DNA from 2 places in the Clostridium perfringens genome. Region 1 is predicted to be linked to the other one. Evidence: predicted binding sites of a transcription regulator. Region 1 holds the regulator's gene; the other holds the start of a gene.

Region 1 (12,263 bases):
ACTGTACTAAAAGCAAATAAAATTACTCTTAATACAGTTTTAATTAAACTAAATTATAAATTATGAAGATTACTATAAACACCACCAAGCTTAATAAGCTCTTCATGTGTTCCCCTCTCTTCTATGCCTTTATCCGTTAATACAACTATCTCATCAGAATTTTTAACAGTTGAAAGTCTATGAGCAACTACAAGGGTTGTTCTATCTTTACTTAATTCTTCTAAAGCTTTTTGTATTTCATATTCTGTAACATTATCTAAGGCTGATGTAGCTTCATCTAATATTAATATTGCTGGGTTCTTTAAGAATACTCTAGCTATTGAAATTCTTTGCTTTTGTCCTCCAGAAAGCTTAACCCCTCTTTCACCTATAAATGTATCATATCCATCTTCTAAGCCCATAATAAAATCATGTAGACATGCATTCTTAGCTGCCTCTATAACTTCCTCATCTGTAGCATTAGGATTTCCATACATTATATTTTCTTTTATAGTTCCTGTAAATAAAAATACATCTTGTTGAACTATACCAATATTTTCTCTTAAAGATTTTAAAGTAACAGTACTTATATCCACATCATCAATAAAGATTTGACCACTTTCATAGTCATAGAATCTAGGTATAAGATTACATATTGTTGTCTTTCCTCCACCTGATGGACCAACTAAAGCAACCATTTTGCCTGCTTCAATATCTAAATTGAAATTTTCTAAAATACTCTCTTTATTATCATATCTAAAAGTAACATCTTTTATTGTAATCTTTCCTTTTACATCCTTAAGATCCTTTGCATTAGGAATTTCTTTTTCATTTTCCTCATTCATTATCTCTTCATATCTTTCAAAACCAGACATTCCATTTTGGAACATTTCATTGAAATTTATAAGTTTTCTAATAGGCTGTAAGAACATCTTTATATATAGTAAGTATGCTGCAAAATCCCCTACATTTATTTTTCCTAAGTAAGTAAAATATCCAGCTGCTATTAAAACTATAAGTTCAAGCATATCTACAAGGAAAAACATCCCTGAAAAATATTCAGCCATTGCCTTATAAGCATGTTCTCTAGCTTTCTTAAATATACCATTACTCTTATCAAACTTTTCCATTTCATAAGCCTTATTACCGAAAGATTTAGTTACTCTAACTCCTGAAATACTATTTTCTATAGTAGCATTTACTTCACCAGTTTTAACTCTTGTCTCTTTAAATGCTTTTTTCATTTTATTTCTCTTATGAATAGTATAAAAAAGTAAAAAAGGTATTATAGCAAAAGTAATAATTGTTAAAGGTACATTTATTGTACATAAAATTATAAAGGATCCTACTAACATAACTAATGATATAAATAAATCCTCTGGACCATGGTGAGCTAATTCTGATATATCTAGAAGGTCATTTATAATTCTAGACATAATAACTCCAGTTTTATTATTGTCAAAATACTTATTAGGCATATCCTGTAGTTTATCAAATAAGTCTCTTCTCATATCAGCTTGCATTCTAACTCCAACTACATGTCCCCAATATTGCATAAAATAGTTCAATCCTGCCTTAATTAAGAATATTAGAGTAAGTACAATTGCGAAAACAAACAATAATTTTATCTGTTTATTTGGAATAACATCATTAATTATATTTCTTGTAATCATAGGATAAAATAAGTCACAAGCTGAAACTAAAAATGCCGCTAATAAATCTAAAATAAATAATTTTTTATATGGTTTATAATAACGTATAAATCTTTTTAACATACTACCTCCTTTTAATGATAAAAATTATTAATTAACACCAATTTTCATTCTTTTAATTATAATGAACTTTCTAAATTAAATCAACCTGATAAAATTATTTAAATAAAAAGCTTTTTATAAAAGAAAAAAGAGATTGATAAAATATCAATCTCTTACTTTACTTCAATCTCTTCCTATAATATATACTTTAAAATATTTAATAATATCAGATTTATACTATAGAAAATTTATACCTTATAAACTTTTTAAACTTTCAATATTATGCGTTGTAGTTGTAGAATCCTCTACCAGTTTTTCTACCTAACCATCCTGCTCTAACATATTTTCTTAAAAGACTGTGAGCTCTGTATTTACTGTCTCCAGTTTCTTTAAATAATACGTCCATTATAGCTAAGCAAACATCTAATCCTATTAAATCTCCTAAAGCTAAAGGTCCCATTGGATGATTAGCTCCTAATTTCATTGAAGTATCTATATCTTCAACGGAAGCTATTCCTTCTGCATATATTCCAATAGCTTCGTTTATCATAGGGATAAGTATTCTATTAACTACAAATCCTGGTGCTTCAGCAACTTCTACTGGAGTCTTTCCTATAGCTTCTGACATAGCTTTTACTTTGTCAAAAGTTTCTTGTGAAGTAGCCATACCTCTTATTACTTCAACAAGTTTCATTATTGTTGCAGGGTTAAAGAAATGCATTCCTATAACTCTATCAGGTCTGTTTGTAGCTGATGCTACTTCTGTTATTGATAATGAAGATGTATTTGAAGCTAATATAGTTTCTTCTTTACAGATTTTATCTAATTCAGCGAAAATTTGTTTTTTGATTTCCATATTTTCAACTGCAGCTTCTATAACTAAATCACAGTCAGCAGCTAATCCTAAATCAGTAGTTCCAGTGATTTTTGATAATACTGCTTCTTTATCTTCTTCAGTTATTTTTCCTTTAGAAACTAATTTAGTAAGACCTTTGTTGATTCCAGCTATTCCTCTATCAACAAACTCGTCTTTGATATCTCTAACGATAACTTCATATCCTTTTTGTGCAAATGCTTGAACTATTCCAGCACCCATTGTACCTGCACCAATTACAAAAATCTTTTCCATATTAAGTTCCTCCTAAATACTCTCTTTAATTGGACTTTTCTGACTTAACAGAAAAGTCCTACACCATTAATTGAAAAATTTTATAAGTTTACCCTTGTTATATTATTTATTAATTAAGCTTCTTCCTTCATAGCTTTTAATTGAGCTATGAATTCTGGAACAACTTTATTTACATCCCCAACTATTGCATAATCAGCAATCTTCATTATTGGAGCATTAGCATCTTTATTTATAGCTATTATCATATCTGAATCTTGCATACCAGCGGCATGTTGAATAGCTCCTGATATACCACAAGCTACATATATATTTGGTCTAACAGTTTTTCCTGTTTGTCCAACTTGGTAATCTTTATCTACCCATCCTTTTTCTACTGCTGCTCTTGAAGCTGCTATTGATCCATTCATAACTTCTGCTAATTCCTTAAGCATTTTGAAGTTTTCTTCTGAACCAATACCTCTACCACCTGCAACTAATACGTTAGCTTCTGATATATCAACAATATCTTTATGTTCTTTAATTATTTCAACAATTTTTGTTCTTATATCATTAGAGTTGAATTTTATTTCAACATTTTCTACAGTTGCATCATTTTCTCCTAGTGGAAGTTTTTCAAAAACTCCAGGTCTTACTGTAGCCATTTGTGGTCTATGATCTGGACATACTATTGTAGCCATTAAGTTACCACCAAATGCTGGTCTTGTTGCTAATAAATCCCCACTTTCAACATCAACATCTAAAGATGTACAGTCAGCAGTTAAACCAGTTTCTAATCTTGCAGCAACTCTTGGACCTAAGTCTCTTCCTATGAATGTTGCTCCTATGAAAATTATATTTGGTTTTTTAGCATTAGCTAATTCACATATAGCTTTTGTATATCCATCAGTTGTGTAATGTTCTAATTCTGGAGCATCAACAACTAGTACTTCATCAGCACCATGTCTTGATAAATCTTCAACTAAATTTTGAACTTTATTTCCTATTAATAACGCTGTTAATTTTGATCCTAATTTATCAGCGATTTTTCTACCTTCACCTAATAATTCTAATGAAACTTTTTGTAATTGACCTTCTCTTTGCTCTGCAAAAACCCAAACGCCATTGAAATCTGCTTTATTCATCTTAAATACCTCCCATAATCCTTAGATGTAGTGTTTTTCTTTTAATTTGCCTAGTACATAAGTAACTGAATCTTTAGGTGATTCTTTAACTATTTCTCCTGCACCTTTAGCTTCTTTAGTCATTGATCTCTTAACTTTTGTTGGAGATCCTTTTAACCCTAATTCAGCTTTATCTACATCTATGTCATCAGCTGACCATACTAAGATTTCATCATCAGATGTTTCAAATATATTTTTAACATTCATGTATCTTGGCTCATTTAACTCTTTTATAGCAGTTAAAAGTACTGGAGCCTCAACTTTTATTAATTCATATCCATCTTCTAAAGCTCTATTTACTAATAATCCATCTTCTTCAACTTTAACGCCTTGAACATAAGTTACTTGAGGAATATTTAAATGTTCAGCTATTTCTGGACCAACCTGTGCAGTATCTCCATCGATAGCTTGTCTTCCTGCGAATATTATGTCATATTCTAATTTCTTTAATGCTCCAGCTAAAGCCTTTGAAGTAGCTAATGTATCTGCACCTGCAAATGCTCTATCAGTTATAAGAATTGCTTTATCAGCTCCCATGCATAAAGCTTCTCTTAAAGCTGATTTAGCTTGAGGTGGTCCCATACTTAATACAGTTACTTCTGCTCCATTATTATCTTTTAATTGTAATGCAGCTTCTAAAGCATGTTTATCCTCTGGGTTTATTATTGATGGAACTCCATCTCTTATAAGAGTTCCTGTTTTTGGATCTATTTTAACAGCTGTTGTATCTGGCACTTGTTTTAAGCAAACTACTATTTTCATCTCAAAGCCCTCCTAAAATTATCTTAATATGCTTCCTGCGATAACCATTTTTTGAACTTCTGAAGTTCCTTCGTAAATCTCAGTTATCTTAGCATCTCTCATCATTCTTTCTACTGGGTATTCCTTAGTATATCCATATCCACCGAATAATTGAACTGCCTTAGTTGTAACTTCCATAGCTACATCTGCAGCGAATAATTTAGCTCTTGCAGCATCTATAGAATATGGTTTACCCTCTTCTTTTAAACAAGCTGCTTTATATACTAAAAATCTTGCAGCTTCTATTTTAGTATCCATTTCTGCTACCATCCATTGTAATCCTTGGAATGCAGATAATGATCTACCAAATTGTTTTCTTTCTTTCATGTAAGCAACAGCTTCTTCTAAAGCTCCTTCTGCTATACCTAATGCTTGAGCAGCGATACCTATTCTACCACCGTCTAAAGTTTTCATTGCTATTCCAAATCCTTTTCCTTCTCTTCCGATTAAGTTTTCTTTTGGAACAACACAGTTTTCCATGATTAACTCAGTTGTTGAAGAAGCTCTTATACCCATTTTTTCTTCTAACTTGCCAATTGAGAATCCTGGGAAATTCTTTTCAACTATGAAAGCTGAAATTCCTCTTGTACCTTGACTCTTATCAGTCATAGCAAAGATTATGAAAGTATCTGCAACTCCACCATTAGTTATGAAGATTTTACTTCCGTTTAAGATATAATTATCTCCTTCTAATACAGCTGTAGTTTGTTGTCCTGCAGCATCTGTACCTGCTCCTGGTTCAGTTAATCCAAAAGCACCTAATTTTTCACCTTTTGCAAGTGGAGTTAAATATTTTTCTTTTTGAGCTGGAGTACCAAATTGATCTATTAATGAAGCACATAATGAAGTATGAGCTGAAACTATAACTCCTGTAGTAGCACAAACTTTTGATAATTCTTCAACAGTTAAGATGTAAGATAAAGTATCTCCACCAGCTCCGCCATATTCTTTGCTAAAAGGAATTCCCATCATTCCTAGTTTAGCCATTTTCTTAACATTTTCCATAGGGAATCTTTCTGTTACATCTATTTCTGCAGCTATAGGCTTAACTTCATTTTGAGCAAATTCTCTAACCATTTGCTTAACTAATTCTTGTTCTCTTGTTAATTGAAAGTTCATTTTTAATTACCCTCCTTAAATCCACACAACCATTTTGTTTAAAACATTACTTGTTTTTAAAGTTCTTTTCTCTTCTTTCTACAAAAGCACTCATACCTTCTGTTTGATCTTCTGTAGCAAAACATTTTCCAAAATCTTCAGCTTCTATAACTACTGCTGAATCTATATCAACTTGAATTCCTCTATTGATTGCATCTTTACATAACTTAACAGCTATTGGTGCATTATTAGATATCTTCTTAGCTAATGACATTGCTTCTTCCATTAAATTCTCTGGTTCAACAACCTTATTTACTAAACCAATTCTTAAAGCTTCATCAGCTTTTATCATGTCTCCTGTGTAAATAAGTTCTTTAGCCTTACCAGGTCCAACTATTCTTGGTAATCTTTGAGTTCCACCAAATCCTGGAGTTATTCCTAATCCAACCTCAGGTTGAGCAAACTTAGCCTTTGTAGTTGCTATTCTTATATCACAAGCCATAGAAATTTCACATCCACCACCTAAAGCGAAACCGTTTATAGCAGCGATTACAGGCTTGTCTAAATTTTCTAATCTTCTAAACACTTTATTACCTAAAAGTCCAAATTCTTTACCCTCTTCTTCATTTAGATCTTTCATTTCTGCTATATCAGCGCCTGCAACAAATGCTTTATCTCCAGCACCTGTTAAAATAACAACATATATATCATCTTGTTTTTCTATATGATCTATAGCAGTATCTAAGTCTTTTAAAGTTTCTGAGTTTAGTGCATTTAATGCCTTAGGTCTGTTAATTGTTAAAACCCCAATGTTTCCCTCTTTTTCAAAGATTACATTATTTAATTCCATTGTATTTCCTCCCTCATATACCATAGCGAATATATGGTTTTAAATAACTTAACAACTAATAACTAACAACTTAATATTTTTTATCCTATGCTTTTTCCAGAATTTATTGTTAATTTTGTAACAAGCAAAGACAAAAAAATAATTGAAGTACTCGGTACTTCAATTAAATTATAAAACTTAAAAGTAAATTTTTCAATATATTTTTTTGAAAATCTAATACTATTTTTCCATATTAAACAAATTTTTATAAAATAAATCCAATTTATTTTACATCATTGTGATTTAAAAGATATACTAAAGTCATCATACTTTCACTTAAATGTACATTCTCTACTCTTATATCTTTTGGCACCTCAAGATCTATAGGCGCAAAGTTCCATATACCTTTGATTCCACCTTCAACAAGGTCATTACATACCTTTTGAGCATTTGTTCTTGGAACACAGATTATACCTATTTCAATATCATTTTCTTTTACGAAATCTTTTAATTTTTCAACATCTTGTATCTCAACATCTCTTATTTTTATTCCAAACATTCTTGGATTAGCATCAAAAATACCTTTTAATTTAAAGCCTAATCTATTGAAACTATTGTAGTTTGCAATAGCCTGCCCTATGTTACCAGCTCCGATTATAACTGTGTTATAGTCTCTTGTAAGTCCTAATATACTCCCTATGTTATTGTATAACTCTTTTACATTATATCCATATCCCTGTTGCCCAAAATCTCCAAAACAATTAAGATCCTGTCTTATTTGAGAAGCAGTGAAGCCTATTTTTTCACTTAACTCTTTTGAAGATATTCTATCAACATCATTTTCCATTAATTCTTGTAAATATCTATGGTATTTAGGCAATCTTTTTATAACAGCCATAGATATGCCTTTTTTCTTTTCCATTTTAATAGCACCTCTTTCTAAAATTGTTCTTTTTTTAAAAAGCAATTACTTTTTAGACTGTATTCTAAAATCAAATGATAAAATTACAAATTTAACCTTCTAAAATATTACCATACCCTAAAAAGTTTGTCTATATTTTAACATTCTTTTGGTTTCACTATCAAAAATATATGTATTAAAGTGTATTTTTTACATTTAATTGCATTTTTTATATCATTAATTAATATTATTAAATTTATGTGATTCTATTATAAACTATCTTTCTAATAAATTTCTACAAAAAAAATAAGGCTTGCGTGGCTAAAACCCTACGTGCACACAAGCCTATTTAAACATTTCATAATGTTTAATATAAAAGTTTAAGGGAATTATTTACAATCTATACCCTATGCCTGAAAGTATTCTTACCATATTAAGATAGCAAAAAAACTAGCTCTTGTCAACAACATTAGACAAATTTCACGCCTATAAATTTTTATTTTTTAATATCCTACTTGAATTTATTACTGCTATTAATGTTACACCTACATCTCCAAATACAGCTTCCCACATATTAGCCATTCCTAAAGCACCAAATATTAATATTATAATTTTAACACCTAAAGCAAAGATTATATTTTGCCATACAATTTTATTTGTTTTCTTAGCTATTTTTATTGCTTTTATTATCTTACTTGGCTTATCATCCATTATTACCACATCTGCAGCTTCTATGGCTGCATCTGATCCAACTCCACCCATAGCTATTCCTATGTCTGCCCTAGCTAGTACAGGTGCATCGTTAATTCCATCTCCAACAAAAGCAACTTTTTTACCTTTACTCTTATCTTCAAAAATTTGCTCTAATTTTTCAACTTTATTTTGTGGTAATAAACTACAATATGCTTTGTCTAAGCCTAATTCTTTGGCAACACTATCTCCAACCTTCTCATTATCTCCAGTTAGCATAATTGTTTGCTTAACTCCTATTTCTTTTAATCCACTTATGGCTTCTTTAGAGTCCTCTTTTATTTCATCTGAAATAACTATATATCCTAGCTCACTCTTTTCATTTGCTAAATAAACAACAGTACCTATTTCATGAATTGGAGTAATTTTTATATTAAACATATCCATTAATTTTGAATTACCTGCTAAGAATGTTTCTCCATCAATGTCTACTTTTATTCCTTTTCCTGAAATTTCTTCATAATTTGAAATTAAGCCTTTGTTGATTTCCTCATTAAACTCACTTACTATAGATTTAGCAATTGGATGATTTGAGTAATATTCTGCATAAGCTCCTAATTTTAATAATTCTTCATTAGTTAACTTGCTTGTGCTCTCTGATTTTCTAACTTTAAATGTACCTTTTGTTAGTGTTCCCGTTTTATCAAAAACTATACTCTCTACATTATTTAGTGCCTCTAAATAGTTGCTTCCTTTTATTAAAATACCATTTTTAGAAGCTAAACCAATTCCAGCAAAATATCCAAGTGGTATTGATACTACTAAAGCACAAGGACATGAAACAACTAAGAATATTAAAGCTCTTGAAATCCATGGGGAAAAACTTTCTCCACTTATTACTAAAGGTGGAATAATTGCAAGGGCTAAGGCAGAGAATACAACTACTGGTGTATAATATCTTGCAAACTTAGTTATAAATTTCTCTGTTGGTGATTTTTTATTTCCTGCATTCTCAACTAAATCTAATATTTTAGAAACTGTAGATTCTCCAAAACTTTTTGTTACTTTTATTTTTAATAATCCACTTTTGTTTATTGATCCTGCTAATACATCATCTTTTGCCTCAACTTCTTTTGGTAAAGATTCTCCTGTTAATGCAGATACATCAAGAGTTGCCTCTCCTGATAAAACTACTCCATCTAGAGGAACTTTTTCTCCTGCTCTTACCACTATGATTGATCCAACATTAACGCTTTCTGGAGATACTCTTTTTTCCTCTCCATTAAGATCAATTAAATTTGCAAAGTCTGGTCTTATATTCATTAAATCAGATATTGATTTTCTTGATTTATTTACAGCATAGTCTTGGAACATTTCTCCTACTTCATAGAAAAGCATTACTGCTACCCCTTCTGGGAATTCTCCTATAGCAAAAGCTCCAATTGTGGCTATAGCCATCAAGAAGTTTTCATCAAATACTTGTCCTCTTAAAATATTCTTAAATGCCCTTAAAAGAACTTTTCCACCTGCTATAATATAAGCTACACCAAATATAATAAATTCATACATTTTATCTAAATTAACTATCATTCCTATTATAAATAAGGCTAAAGCTATTCCTAGTCTAAAAAGTTCCTTCTTTTCTATACCTGAATTTCCTCCATGACTATGTGAATGTCCATGTTCATGAGAATGTGAGTGACTCTCTACATTATTGTGTTTATGAGATTCTCCTTCTCCACAGCATCCATCATTACATGTATTAACTGAAGATTTTATTTTATTTTTATCCTTTAAAACTTTCACATCTGGCTCTAAATCTAAAACTATTTTTTCAACTTTCTCTTCTAATTCTTCTTCTGAAATCCCTTCTTTAGGAGTTATAAGTAAAAGTTTTGTTGAAAAATTAAGGACAGCTTCATCAACATCAGTAAGTTTATTAACTTTATCTTCAATTTTCCCAGCACAGTTTGCACAGTTTAAGCCGTCTAAATAAAGCTTTATATCTTTCATGTCTAAATACCTCCTTTACTCTAAAACGTGATTTAAACCTTCATTGAATATGTGTTTAACATGATCATCATCTAAAGAGTAATAAACTATCTTACCTTCTCTTCTAAACTTAACTAGCCTAGCTTGTTTTAAAACTCTCAATTGATGAGACACTGCTGATTGACTTACACCTAATAGTTCAGCCATATCACATACACACATTTCTCCTTCAAAAAGGGCACATAAAATTTTTATTCTTGTTGAATCTCCAAAAACTTTAAATATTTCTGCTAATTCATAAAGTACTTCTTCCTTTGGCAAATGTTCTTTTACCCTACTTAATATATCTTCATGGATATAAGAACAGTTACAACTTTCTATTTTATTATTATCCATATTCTTAACTCCTATTATTCATTTTTACATATGAGCATCTGTTCATATGTTCACTTTTATTATATGTCTCTTTTACAAAAAATGCAACTAAAAAAAGACCGCACCAAAAATTTTATTGATACAGCCTTTTTTCATTATTTATTTAAAAACATTTCTATCTTTTTTAATATGTCTTCTTCTCCAACTACAAGGAGATTATCATCTTTTTCAAACTTTAAATATGGTCCTGGAGATATTATAAGCTCTCCTTTTCTTCTTATGGCAACAATAGTAGCTTGTGTATTTTGCCAAAACTTAGACTCTGAAACACTCTTACCTATAAGAGTACAATCCTTTGGTAATTCTATTTCTATAGGTGTTAAAGGATTTGTATATCTAAGTCTGTTAGAGTAATCCACTATTTTATCTATCATTTCACCTATATTTTTTTCTATAGCCTTTTTTTCTTCCATTAAGGATTCTATATCATGTTTTAAAGATGTTACACTTTCAATTGAATGAAACCTATTTATGAAATTATAAGCATTATCTTTTGAAATAATTGTTACTCCGCTACCCTTGCTTGATGATACTACTTTCATGTCTTCTAATAATTTAACAGCTTTTCTAACTGTTTCTGGTGATACATTGTAACTACTTGCTAAAGTTGATCTACCATGCATCTTTTGTCCTACCTTTATGTCATTATTATATATTCTACCTGCAATATCTAAAGCAATTTGCTTATATATAGGTTCATTTACCTTACTCTCCATCTCATTTCCTTTCTATTATAAAAATTACTTTAATCAATATATATATAATTGATTTTAACATATTTTATCATCTAAAGGAAATATTTGTATTAAGCTATAGCTTCAGAATAGACTGCCTTTGTATTTCTAGCTATGCAATCACTTATATATTTAACTATACTTCTACATGCAAAGTATGCATATTGCATATCATTCTCATAACTTTCTCTTTTTCTATATAGCTTATGAGCTTCTTCTAAGAAAAACTTCACAGACATATTACCCCATATTTTAAAATCATCCTGTGATGGAGTATATGTTTTAGCAAAACTAGCTAACTCTTTTTCGTATTTAACATGTTTATTCATACTATGCTTAAATTCCCATCTTTCACTATGAGGAATACAGAAAAAATCACATATAAAGTGACATATAACTCCTAACTCCTGACTAAATCTACTAACTGAAAATTTCTTTTTAAAATCATACATACTAAGTGATGCTAATTTTTTTATCTTATTAACTATCATATCAAAAGATTCATCTAAATAATGCTTCTTTAATTTATATTTTGAAACCATATCAGGTTTTACATTTCCATATATAAAGTTTTTATCACTTATTTTAAAATCTACGTCAACATCTCTCAATATATTTTGTGCAATAAGAATATGAGTGTTCATTAACATAATTTATTACCTCTAATCTCTTTAAAAAAGTTTCTTATTAATATGATATTTCATATCAATTAAAAGTATATTACAAAAACAACTTAAATTTATTAATTAATTATTAATAAA
Region 2 (12,263 bases), 270 kb from region 1:
GTATATTCAGCTTAGGATTCTCATCAATAGCTATAATAAAGTTAGCTAACAATTTTATTAGAGGTGAAAAGTTATCTTGGATTGAGACTATAAAATCAGCCTTTAAAAACCCTTTATTTCCTCTAGGAGTATTCCTTATACAAAACTTTGCTGTTTCTTTAGGCTCAAGCATATTTGCACCTTTAGGAATAGTAATATCAATCTTTTTTGTAATAGCTATGCAATGTTCTATATTTGAAAATATAAATGTAATAGAAAGCATAAGAAAAAGTTTTTTATTAGTAAAAAATAATTTTTTAGATATTCTTTTAAAGCAGTTTGCTTTAGTTTTTATAATTAACTTTTTTACAATGACCTTTGCAATGTTTTTAAATCAAAGTGTCCTATCAATAATAATATTTTCACTAGTTTTAAATATTATTACAGCTCTTACCTTAATAGGTGGAAATTTAATATATAAAGAAGTAACGGTTTAAGATTTTTAAAGACTATATAAGAGTCAAATTTATTTATCTATAGATAGTTAAATTTATGGAGAGAAAAAGTTTGATTTCCTATATAGTTTTTTATTTTTAAAATTTCACTGACTAAAAAATTAAAATTAATGTATAATAGAAAAGTTAGTATATATTTAAGAAATATAGATTTAAAGGAGGAGAGGCTTATGAAGGATCAAAAATTATTAGGGGAAGAATCAGAATTAAAGCTTTTGATCAAGTATTCGGTGCCAGCTATTATAGGTATGCTTGTAAATGCACTTTATAATATTGTTGATAGAATATTTATTGGACATATTCCAGGCGTTGGGCCAATGGCCATTACTGGAGTTGGTATAACTATGCCAATTATGTCTATATTACTTGGTTTTGGAATGCTTATAGGGATTGGTGCTACTGCAAACATCTCTATAAAATTTGGGCAAAATAAAAGAAAAGATGCAGAGAAAATATTAGGAAACTCTGTGGTCTTAATAACTATAATATCTTTAGTTTTAACTATTATTGGAATTGTATTTGCAAACAGTATTCTACACTTATTTGGAGCAAGTGAGGCTACAATTTTTTATGCGAAGGAATATATAAATGTAATACTTTTAGGAACTATATTTAATTTAATGTCATTCTCTTTATATAGTACAATTAGAGCAGATGGAAATCCAAAGATGTCAGCTGCAGTAATGGTACTTGGATGTATTATAAATGTAATATTAGATGCAGTATTTATATTTGTATTTAACTTAGGGATAAAAGGTGCAGCTTTAGCTACAGTAATTTCTCAAATAGTTACTACATTAATAATGCTTTATTATTATACATTAGGAGGATCAAACTTAAAATTAAAATTTGAAACTCTTAAATTAGATTGGAGATTAGTTAAGATAGTTTTAGCTATAGGTGTAGCTCCGTTTTCAATGCAGATGGCTGCAAGTGTAGTTCAGGTAATAGCTAACAATGCACTAAGAATGTATGGAGGAGACTTAGCTATAGGAGCTATGGCGGCAATTTCTTCAATAGCAATGATATTTTTAATGCCTATATTTGGTATAAACCAAGGTTCGCAGCCTATAATTGGATATAACTATGGAGCTAAGAAGTATGAAAGAGCTCAAAAAACAGTTAAGTTAGCTATGATAGCAGCGACAACAATACTTGTTTTAGGAGGAATATTAATTCAAGCATTCCCAGCCTTAGTAATAAGTATGTTTAATTCAGACCCTAAACTTTTAGAAATAGGAGTTCCAGGATTAAGAATATATTTATTTATGATGCCTATAATAGGTATATCAATAATAGGATCTAACTATTTCCAATCAATAGGTAAAGCTAAGTTAGCAACTTTTTTAAGTTTATTAAGACAGGTTATACTTTTAATTCCTTTAACATTAGTCTTACCTAAGATTGCAGGATTAGGTTTAACAGGAGTTTGGTTAGCGGGTACAGTTTCAGACTTCTTATCTACAATAATAACTGGATTATTCATAATTAAAGAGTTTAAAAAAGAAGATAGTATAGAAGATGAAAAAGCGATTTAAAAAAAGCTGAGTTTAGAAATTTCTAAACTCAGCTTTCTTTTATATAATACCTTCGTCTTTTAATAAATCTTCAAGTTTTCTTACTTTCTCTGTTAGAGTAACGAATTTTTGCTTTAAATCATCTTTACTTAAATCATCTATTTGAACTTCAAGTTCTTCTACAGTTTTTAAAACTTCATCTATATCTTGTTGAGCTAATTTTAAATTTTTTTCGTTCATATAAAAAATTCTCCTTTTAAGTAAATTCGTTCTTTGTAGTTTTATGGTAACACTACTATTCTAACTATGCAAGGCATATATTATACAGAAATTACTTATGATTTAGGAGGAGAGATGATTAATTATATATGGTTTGCAATTATAGCCTTAGGATTGATTTTTAGCATAATGACAGGCCAGGGAGAGTTGATTACAACTGGCTTAACAGAATCTTCTGAAGGTGCTGTGAAATTTATAATTTCCTTAGTAGGAATTATGTGTTTTTGGTGTGGAGTAATGAAGATAGCAGAAAATAGTGGGTTAACATATAAGGTTGCAAAATTATTAAATCCTATATTAAAAAAGATCTTTAAGGAGAGTTCTCATAGTGACGAGGCTATGGGAGCCATAGTTATGAACTTAACTGCTAATATGTTTGGACTATCTAATGCAGCTACTCCCCTTGGAATTAAGGCTATGAGCGAATTAAACAAGATAAATAAAGAAAAGGATGGAAGGGCATCAAATGATATGGCATTATTTTTAGTTATAAATGCAGCTTGTATTCAGTTAATTCCATCTACAGTTATATCAATTAGGGCAGCTGCTGGCTCAAGTGAACCTGCAAGTATAATAATTCCTGCTATTATATGTACTTTTACTGCCTGCTGTGTAGGAATTATATGCTGTAAAATCTTGCAGAGATACTTTTAGGAGGGATACTTTTGATTGCAAATAACATAATTCCAATAATATTTCTTTTAATAATAGTCTATGGAATGTTTAAGGGAAGAAAAGTTTATGAATGGTTTTTAGAAGGGGCAAAAGAAGGACTAATGGTATGCGTTAAAATTTTTCCTGCTTTATTAGCTATGATGATTGCCATAAGAATATTTAAAGATGCTAATTTACTTAATTATTTAAATAATCTTTTAGAGCCAATAGTTTCTCTAATAGGATTACCAAAGGATATTGTTCCACTAGTACTAATTAAACCTCTATCTGGAAGTGGAGCCTTAGGAGTATATACAGAATTAATAAATACCTTAGGACCAGATACAAGGGAAGGATTAATTTCTTCTGTAATAATGGGAGGAACAGAAACAATATTTTACACCATAACTGTTTACTTTGGGGCTGTTGGAATAAAGAAAATAAGACATACATTTTGGGCGGCTTTAATGGCTGATATAACTGCTATTATAATGGCGGTATTAGTAGTAAGTATGTTTTTTGGACTTTAAATGAATAAAATAATAAAAAAATAGCAACATAATATTAAGGAAAAAAGAAGCACAAAAGATAATTTAATTTAAATATGAAAGTACCTCAGAAATAATCCAAAATATTACAGAAATCGTTTAACTAAAATGTAAATATTTAAAGTTGATAAAAAAATCACAAAATAGTTAAAAAAATAACGAATTTTTGTCGATAAAATGTAAGAAATGTAAAAAAAAGTCTGGATTTTGATTTTGAAAGATGGTATTATAATCTCGTAAGGTTGGTAAAAAACTTTACAGAGCAGTTAAATCGCTTAAAAACAAAAAAAGATATGAAAAAAAGTTCTTAAATGGAATTTTATTAAAGTTAAAAACTTAACTAAATGCTTTTAATTAATTTTTACATATATTATGAAAATAAGAAACTAATCTATAATGAGGTGGGTATCATGAAAGTAACAAATGTAGATGAATTAATGCTTAGATTAGAGAAAGTTAGAGCAGCTCAAAAAGAGTTCTCAAAATTCTCTCAAGAGCAAGTAGATGAAATATTTAGACAAGCAGCAGTAGCAGCTAATAATGAAAGAATCAGATTAGCAAAAATGGCTGTTGAAGAATCAGGAATGGGTATAGTTGAAGATAAAGTTATAAAAAACCATTTTGCTGCAGAATACATATACAATAAATATAAAGATGAAAAAACTTGTGGGGTTATAGAAAAAGATGAATCATTTGGTATCACTAAAATAGCTGAGCCAATAGGAGTTGTAGCAGCAATCGTTCCTACTACAAACCCAACATCAACAGCTATATTCAAAGCTTTAATATCATTAAAGACTAGAAACGCTGTATTCTTTTCACCACATCCAAGAGCTAAAAACTCAACAATAGAGGCAGCTAGAGTTGTTTTAGAAGCAGCTGTTAAAGCAGGAGCTCCAAAAGATATAATCGGATGGATAGATGAGCCATCAGTTGAAATGTCACAAGTATTAATGGCAGAAGCTGATATCATACTAGCTACTGGTGGTCCAGGAATGGTTAAAGCAGCTTACTCATCAGGAAAACCAGCTATCGGGGTTGGAGCAGGTAATACACCAGCAATCATAGATGAAACAGCTCACTTAAAAATGGCAGTAAACTCAATATTATTATCAAAAACTTTCGATAACGGAGTTATATGTGCATCAGAGCAAACAGTATTAGTTGTTGATAAAGTTTATGATGAAGTAAGAAAAGAGTTCGCTGATAGAGGAGCTTACTTCTTAAAAGATAAAGAAATAGATAAAGTAAGAAAAACAATTTTAATAAATGGTAACTTAAATGCTAACATAGTTGGTCAATCAGCATGGAAAATAGCTGACATGGCAGGTGTTAAGGTTCCAAAGGATACTAAAGTTTTAATTGGTGAAGTTGAGTCAGTTGAATTAGAAGAACCATTCTCACATGAAAAATTATCACCAGTATTAGGAATGTACAGAGTAGCTAACTTCGAAGAAGCTTTAGTTAAAGCTGAAAGATTAGTTGAACTTGGTGGATTCGGACATACTTCAGTTTTATACACTGATACAATGAAATCACAAGATAGAGTTCAAAAATTCGGTGCAACTATGAAAACTGGTAGAACAATAATAAACATGCCATCAACTCAAGGAGCTATTGGAGATATATATAACTTCAAGCTAGCACCATCATTAACATTAGGTTGTGGATCATGGGGTGGAAACTCAGTTTCAGAAAACGTTGGTCCTAAACACTTAATGAATGTTAAGAGTGTAGCTGAGAGGAGAGAAAATATGCTTTGGTTCAGAGTTCCAGAAAAAGTTTACTTCAAATATGGTGCTTTAGGAGTTGCTCTTAGAGAATTAAAAGATTTAAACAAGAAAAAAGTATTTATAGTAACAGACAACGTATTAGCTAGTCTAGGATATGTTGATAAAATAACAAGTGTTTTAGAAGAAATAGGTGTAGATTTCAGAGTATTCTCAGAAGTTACTCCAGACCCAACTTTAGCATGTGCTAAAAAAGGTGCTGAAGCAATGAGAAGCTATCAACCAGATGCAATCATAGCTCTTGGTGGAGGTTCACCAATGGACGCAGCTAAGATTATGTGGGTAATGTATGAGCATCCAGAAGTTGCTTTTGAAGATTTAGCAATGAGATTCATGGATATAAGAAAGAGAGTTTACCCATTCCCAACTATGGGTCAAAAAGCTATGATGATTTCAGTTCCAACATCAGCTGGTACTGGTTCAGAAGTAACACCATTCGCAGTTATAACTGATGAAGAATCAGGAGTAAAATATCCATTAGCAGATTATGAATTAACTCCAGATATGGCTATCATAGATGCTGAGCTTATGATGAACATGCCAAAAGGATTAACAGCTGCATCAGGTATAGACGCATTAACTCATGCTTTAGAAGCTTACGTTTCAGTTTTAGCATCAGAGTACACTAATGGATTAGCTTTAGAAGCTATAAGATTAATATTTAAATACTTACCACAAGCTTACGCTGAAGGTACTACAAACATAAAAGCAAGAGAAAAAATGGCTCATGCTTCAACAATGGCTGGTATGGCATTCGCTAACGCATTCTTAGGAGTATGTCACTCAATGGCACACAAATTAGGATCAGAACACCATATAGCACACGGAGTTGCTAACGGAATCTTAATAGACCATGTAATAAGATTCAACGCTGTTGACAACCCAAGAAAACAAGCTGCATTCCCACAATACAAATATCCAAATGCTAAATGGAGATATGCAGTAATCGCTGACTACTTAGGATTAGGTGGAAAGAACGAAGAAGAAAAAGTTAATAACTTAATCAAGGCTATAGATAACCTTAAGAAAACAGTTGGAATCCCTGCAACAATAGCTGATTGTGGAGTTTCAAAAGAATCATTCTACGCTACATTAGAAAAAATGAGTGAAGATGCATTCGATGACCAATGTACTGGTGCTAACCCAAGATACCCATTAATAAGTGAAATCAAGCAAATGTACATCAATGCTTTCGAAGGTAAAAAAGACAGAGTTTAATAGCTTTGAAATAAGATAATAATAAATACTCACTAGATAATCTAGTGAGTATTTTTTTCTATAAAAATATGTAAAGATGTACTATTTGTTAAGATTTTAAATCTTATATATGGTAAAATTTAATAAATAGGAATTGGAGGGATTAAGATGAAAAGTTTAGTTTTTACTAAAAACAGAGAGAATTTATTAAAGAAACTAGAAGACAATTCATTATTAGTTTTATTTGCAGGAGAGGCTAAAAGAAAAACAGCAGATGAATATTTTCCATTTACTCCAAACAGAAACTTTTATTATTTAACAGGAGTAGATGAAGAAAAGCATATACTAATGATAAAGAAAATAAATGGTGTGGTTGATGAAGTCCTTTATATACTAAAGCCAAATTTAGAGCAAGAAAGATGGACTGGAAAAACTATAAGAGATTATGAGGCTAAAGAAGTATCTGGCATAGAAAATATAAAATATTTAGAAGAATTTAAAAGTGATTTAAATATGATTTTTACTAATGGAATTGCAGAAAATCTTTATTTAGATTTAGAAAGAGTTTCATTTGATGAAGAAATGAGTAAAAGTCAAAGTTTTGCAAAGGAAATTAAGGAGAGATATCCTCAAGTAGTTATAAAAGATGTTTATTCTGATATAGCTTCTTTAAGACAAATTAAATGTAAAGAAGAAGTAGAAGAAATAAAGAAGGCTGCTCACATAACAGCTAAGGGTGTAGAACTTTTAATGAAAGAATGTAAGCCTGGAATGAAAGAATATGAATTAGAAGCATATTTTGACTTTTATTTAAAACAAAATGGAGTTAAAGATTATGCTTTTAAAACTATAGCAGCTGCTGGAGTAAATGCTGCTACTTTACACTATGTTGATAATAATAGTGAAATAAAAGATGGAGACTTAATTCTTTTTGATTTAGGTGCTCAAGTAAATTATTATAATGGAGATATTTCAAGAACATTCCCTGCTAATGGTAAGTTTACTAAGAGACAAAAAGAGGTTTATGAAGAAGTTTTAAAAGTAAATGAAGAGATAATAAACGCTATTAGACCAGGGGTTGGATTCTATGAAATAAATGACAAAGCAAATAATCTTTTAGCTGAAGCTTGTGTAAGATTAGGTCTTATAGAAGACAAAAAGGATTATAGAAAGTATTATTTCCACTCAATAGGACATAGTTTAGGTCTTGACACTCATGATGTTGGTAAGAGAGATATCATTCTTGAAGAAGGTATGGTTTATACTGTAGAGCCAGGATTATATATTGAAGAAGAAGCTATAGGAATAAGAATAGAGGATGATGTTTTAGTTACTAAAGATGGCTGTGAAGTTCTAACAAAAGAATGCATCAAGTCTGTAGAAGATATAGAAAAGTTCATGAGTAATAGATAATTTTATAATTAACATTATTTTAAGAATAATAAGCTTTAAATTTGAAGAAATTAAGAGTAAAATGTAATAAAAATTAAAGAGCAAACTATGGTTTAGGAGATGATTTTATGATAAATGAATTAAAAAAAGCTGTCTTAGCTGGAATTGGAACTGCAGCTACTGCTTATGAAAAAACAGATTCTTTTATACAAGATATGGTTGCTAAGGGGAAAATAACTGTTGAAGATGGTAAAGTTTTATCTGAAGAATTAAAAAGAGATATGCAAGAAAAAACTACTGAAGCAACTAGCGAAATAATAACTAAGTTAGACAACATGAATCCTTTAACAAAAGAAGATTTTAGAGTTATGTTTGAGGAAGCTAATAAATCTACTTTAGAAGAAATAAATAAATTAAAAGAAAGAATAGCCGTATTAGAAGCTAAATTAAATGAAGAAGAAATTTAGGCTATAAAATAATAGAACTCTACAAGGGAAATGAAGAGTAGAATTTATAGCTATGTAAATAGCTAGTATGATTAAGCTTTTCAGTGCCTTGTAGAGTTTTTATAGTTTATTATTTTATTATCTTATAGGAGGTGAATTTATGAGTAAGGGACAGAGTGCAAAAAGGTTGAAAGAAATAATTAGGGTATTTACTTATTATGGTTTTGACTTTTTAATTTCATCAAAGTTGCCTAATAGTAAAAAGGCTGAGCCAAGGCCTCAAGCACTTAGAGAGGCTTTAGAAGAATTAGGGGCAACCTTTGTTAAAATTGGACAAATATTGAGTACAAGACCAGATTTACTTCCTAAAGCTTATATTGAAGAGTTGGAAAAGTTACAGGATAATAATGAAATAACAGACTTTCATAAGGTAAAGGAAATATTTTATGAATCTTTTGGGACAGATATAAATACATATTTCTTAGAGTTTAGTGAAACTCCATTAGCGTCAGCATCAATTGCACAGGTTCATAGAGCTAAATTAATAGATGGAAGGGATGTAGTAGTTAAGGTTCAGCATTATAAAATAGATGAAAAAATGAAGCTTGATTTAAGCATATTAAGAAGACTTAGCAAATTAACATCTAATCATATAACGAATACCTTAGTTAATCCAGTTGAAGCTTTTAAGGAAATTGAAGATGCTACCTTAAAGGAACTTGATTTCGAAAAGGAAGCAAAGAATACTAAAAGGTTTAGAGAGCTTAATAAAAATGTAGCCTGTGTTGGTGCACCTATAATTATTGATAAGCTTACTTCTAAGAAAATCCTTACCATGGAATATATAGATGGTTATAAAGTAACAGATTTTAATATTTTAAAAGAAGAAGGATATGATTTTGAAGATATTGCAAACAAATTAGCAAACTCATTTTTTAAACAGGTATTAGAAGATGGATTTTTTCATGGTGATCCCCATCCAGGAAATTTATTTATAAGAGAAGGCAAAATATACTTTATAGATTTTGGCTTAGTTGGAACTTTAGAAGCCAATTTAAGAAATTGGCTTAATAAGGCCATGATTGCTATGGTTTTAGGGGATATTGATACCTTAGTTGATTTTGTAAATGCCATAGGCATAAAAAAAGGAAAAGTTGAATATTCAATATTATATGATGATTTAAAAAATATAGTCTCAAAATATATAAATGCATCTTTAAAGACAATAAAGATATCAGATTTATTTAAAGAAATCTTTGAGATTGCAGAACGAAATAATATTCAATTTCCAAGAGAATTAGTTGCTTTAGTAAGATCCATAGTTATATTAGAAGGGGTTATAGCTAAAATAGATCCAGATTTAGAAATTATGGAATGTATTTATCCTTATGTAAAGGAAAGAAATAAAGAGGAAATGTTAAAAAGTTTAAACAAGGATAAACTTATAACTGAAGCCTATAAGTTTGCCTCTAAGAGCATAGAAATTCCTACTAAATTTTCAGAGCTTGTGGATAGCTTAACTAAGGGAAGAGCTAAGTTGCAATTTGAAATGAAGGGCTTAGATAAGCCACTTACAGATTTAAATAGAATGGTAAATAGAGTAGCATTCTCTTTAATAGTTGGATGTATGATTATAGGTTCTTCATTAATAGTTAATGCTAAAACTGGACCTACTTTTCAAGGGGTTCCTATTTTAGGATTAATAGGGTTTATAGTATCAGGAATTTTTGGTTTGTGGTTATTGATTTCCATAATAAAATCAGGCTTTTTTTAATAAATGGTTAATAAAGTAATTAAATACTTGAAAGAAACATAGTTATATTGTATAAATGTATACAATATAATAATTAAAAGTGAATAATTTAAAAAGAGGTAGAGGCGCGAGAATCAAGATTACTAAAATGGAGTTAAGTAGCGTAGAAGTTTTAGGAAAGGGATTATCGCCGAAGTTTTTGGCTAATACTTTAAGGCTAAATGCTGGGGTTGTATAGAATATATACAACACTGTCACAAAATGTGGAGAGCTATCATCTTAGGGAATTAAATAAATAAAAGTTTATTTGCAAAAGTGATTTTATTAAGTATTAAGACCTTAGGTTGATCAAGCCTAAGGTCTTTTTTGCAGAAATTTTATAATAAGAGAAAATAAGGGAACACCTCTGTAAATTAATTCACTGCATATTTAAGGGGGAATTTATAATGGGAAATAAAACTAGATTTAAAGTTTTTCTAACGGTTTTTGCAATGACAATGTTATGCTCAACCTTAGTCTTTGCTGCTGAAGATGCTGCGGCGGTAAACTCAGCTAAGTTTGGAATGTGGACAGTGCTGCCACCATTAGTTTCAATTGTATTAGCTTTTTTAACTAAGAATGTTGTAGTTTCTTTATTCATAGGAACAATTACAGGATGTATAATGCTTCAATTAAATGGATTTAATATAATTACAGCTTTAACTCAAGGATTTATTGATTTTACTTATAGAGCTTTAAATTCCTTAGCTGATCCTTGGAATGCAGGGATAATTCTTCAGGTTTTAGTTATTGGAGGAGTGATTCATTTAGTAGCTAAAATGGGAGGAGCAAAGGCAATAGCTGAGGCTTTAGCAAGAAAGGCTAAGACTGTTAAGAGTGCACAACTTACAACTTGGCTTTTAGGGTTAGCAGTTTTCTTTGATGATTATGCTAATTCATTAATTGTAGGACCAATAATGAGACCAGTTACAGATAAATTAGGAGTTTCAAGGGAAAAATTAGCCTTTGTTATAGATGCAACGGCAGCTCCAATTGCAGGGTTAGCAATAATATCAACTTGGATAGGCTTAGAGGTTGGATTAATTGGAGATGCCTTAAAAAGTGTAGGAATACAAGCAGATGGTTTTGGAGTATTTTTAGAAACAATACCATATAGATTTTATAATATATTAATTTTAGCTTTTGTTGTTATATCAGCAATAACTTTAAGAGAATTTGGACCAATGCTTAAAGCTGAGAGAAGAGCTAGAAGAGGAGAAGTTTTATCTACTACAGAAATTTCATCTGATAGTGAAGATTTAGAACCTATAGAAGGAATTAAATTAAGTGTTTGGAATGCAATAATTCCAATTGGAGTTTTAATAGTATCATCTTTAATAGGATTTTATTATAGTGGATGGGTAACTATAATGGGTGGAGAAGATTTAGCAATAATAGAGCTTATGAACAATACACCTTTTAGTTTTGCTGGAATACAAGCAGCATTCTCAAATGCAGATGCTTCAGTAGTTTTATTCCAATCAGCTTTATTAGCAACTATAGTAGCTCTTATATTAGGAGTAGGTAGAAAAATATTTACTATTTCAGAAGGAATAGGAATTTGGATTGAAGGAATGAAAGGACTTTTAATAACAGGAGTAATTCTTATATTAGCTTGGTCTTTAAGTTCTGTAATTAAAGAATTAGGAACTGCTTCTTATTTAGTAGGAGTATTATCAGATGCAATACCAGCATTTTTATTACCAGCAATAATATTTATTTTAGGTTCAATAATAGCCTTTGCTACAGGTACAGCTTATGGAACAATGGGAATATTAATGCCACTTGCAATTCCATTAGCCTTTGCAATAAATCCAGAATGGAATTTTGTTATAGTAAGCACATCAGCAGTATTAACAGGTGCTATCTTTGGAGATCATTGTTCACCTATTTCTGATACCACAATACTTTCCTCAACAGGTGCAGGATGCGATCATATAGAACATGTTAGAACTCAAATATGGTATGCAGTATTTGTAGGAATAGTAACTGTATTATTTGGATATATTCCAGCTGGTTTAGGATTAAGTATTTTCATAGTACTACCTTTATCCTTAGTAGCTTTATTCATATTAACAATGATATTTGGTAAAAAAGTAGATGACAAAGTAGTTAGCAATTAAAAAGGACATGTACCAAAATAACTTTTTATAA

What was found. The regulator Rex, encoded in region 1, represses fermentation and respiration genes when NADH is low (regulators of the CRP and FNR family bind a similar motif). The targets are predictions, from matches to a motif close to ATTGTTAANNNNTTAACAAT.
Region 2: the regulator Rex is predicted to act here: its motif matches at 3,616-3,635, upstream of adhE (bifunctional acetaldehyde-CoA/alcohol dehydrogenase).

Annotation. Positions count from the first base shown of each region.
Region 1 is NZ_CP065681.1:721,768-734,030, reverse strand. Features, by position in the region: gene I6G60_RS03720 (ABC transporter ATP-binding protein) at 54-1,754, opposite strand; gene I6G60_RS03715 (3-hydroxybutyryl-CoA dehydrogenase) at 2,014-2,862, opposite strand; gene I6G60_RS03710 (electron transfer flavoprotein subunit alpha/FixB family protein) at 2,976-3,983, opposite strand; gene I6G60_RS03705 (electron transfer flavoprotein subunit beta/FixA family protein) at 4,005-4,784, opposite strand; gene I6G60_RS03700 (acyl-CoA dehydrogenase) at 4,803-5,942, opposite strand; gene I6G60_RS03695 (short-chain-enoyl-CoA hydratase) at 5,989-6,771, opposite strand; gene I6G60_RS03690 (redox-sensing transcriptional repressor Rex) at 7,034-7,672, opposite strand; gene I6G60_RS03685 (heavy metal translocating P-type ATPase) at 8,138-10,354, opposite strand; gene I6G60_RS03680 (ArsR/SmtB family transcription factor) at 10,370-10,729, opposite strand; gene I6G60_RS03675 (TrkA C-terminal domain-containing protein) at 10,864-11,484, opposite strand; gene I6G60_RS03670 (zinc dependent phospholipase C family protein) at 11,574-12,152, opposite strand.
Region 2 is NZ_CP065681.1:450,289-462,551, forward strand. Features, by position in the region: gene I6G60_RS02315 (hypothetical protein) at 1-476, shown strand, start outside; gene I6G60_RS02320 (MATE family efflux transporter) at 665-2,032, shown strand; gene I6G60_RS02325 (hypothetical protein) at 2,072-2,251, opposite strand; gene I6G60_RS02330 (nucleoside recognition domain-containing protein) at 2,366-2,944, shown strand; gene I6G60_RS02335 (spore maturation protein) at 2,956-3,474, shown strand; gene adhE (bifunctional acetaldehyde-CoA/alcohol dehydrogenase) at 3,903-6,500, shown strand; gene I6G60_RS02345 (aminopeptidase P family protein) at 6,648-7,892, shown strand; gene I6G60_RS02350 (phasin family protein) at 8,000-8,338, shown strand; gene I6G60_RS02355 (ABC1 kinase family protein) at 8,478-10,091, shown strand; lysine riboswitch at 10,183-10,352, shown strand; gene I6G60_RS02360 (Na+/H+ antiporter NhaC family protein) at 10,517-12,232, shown strand.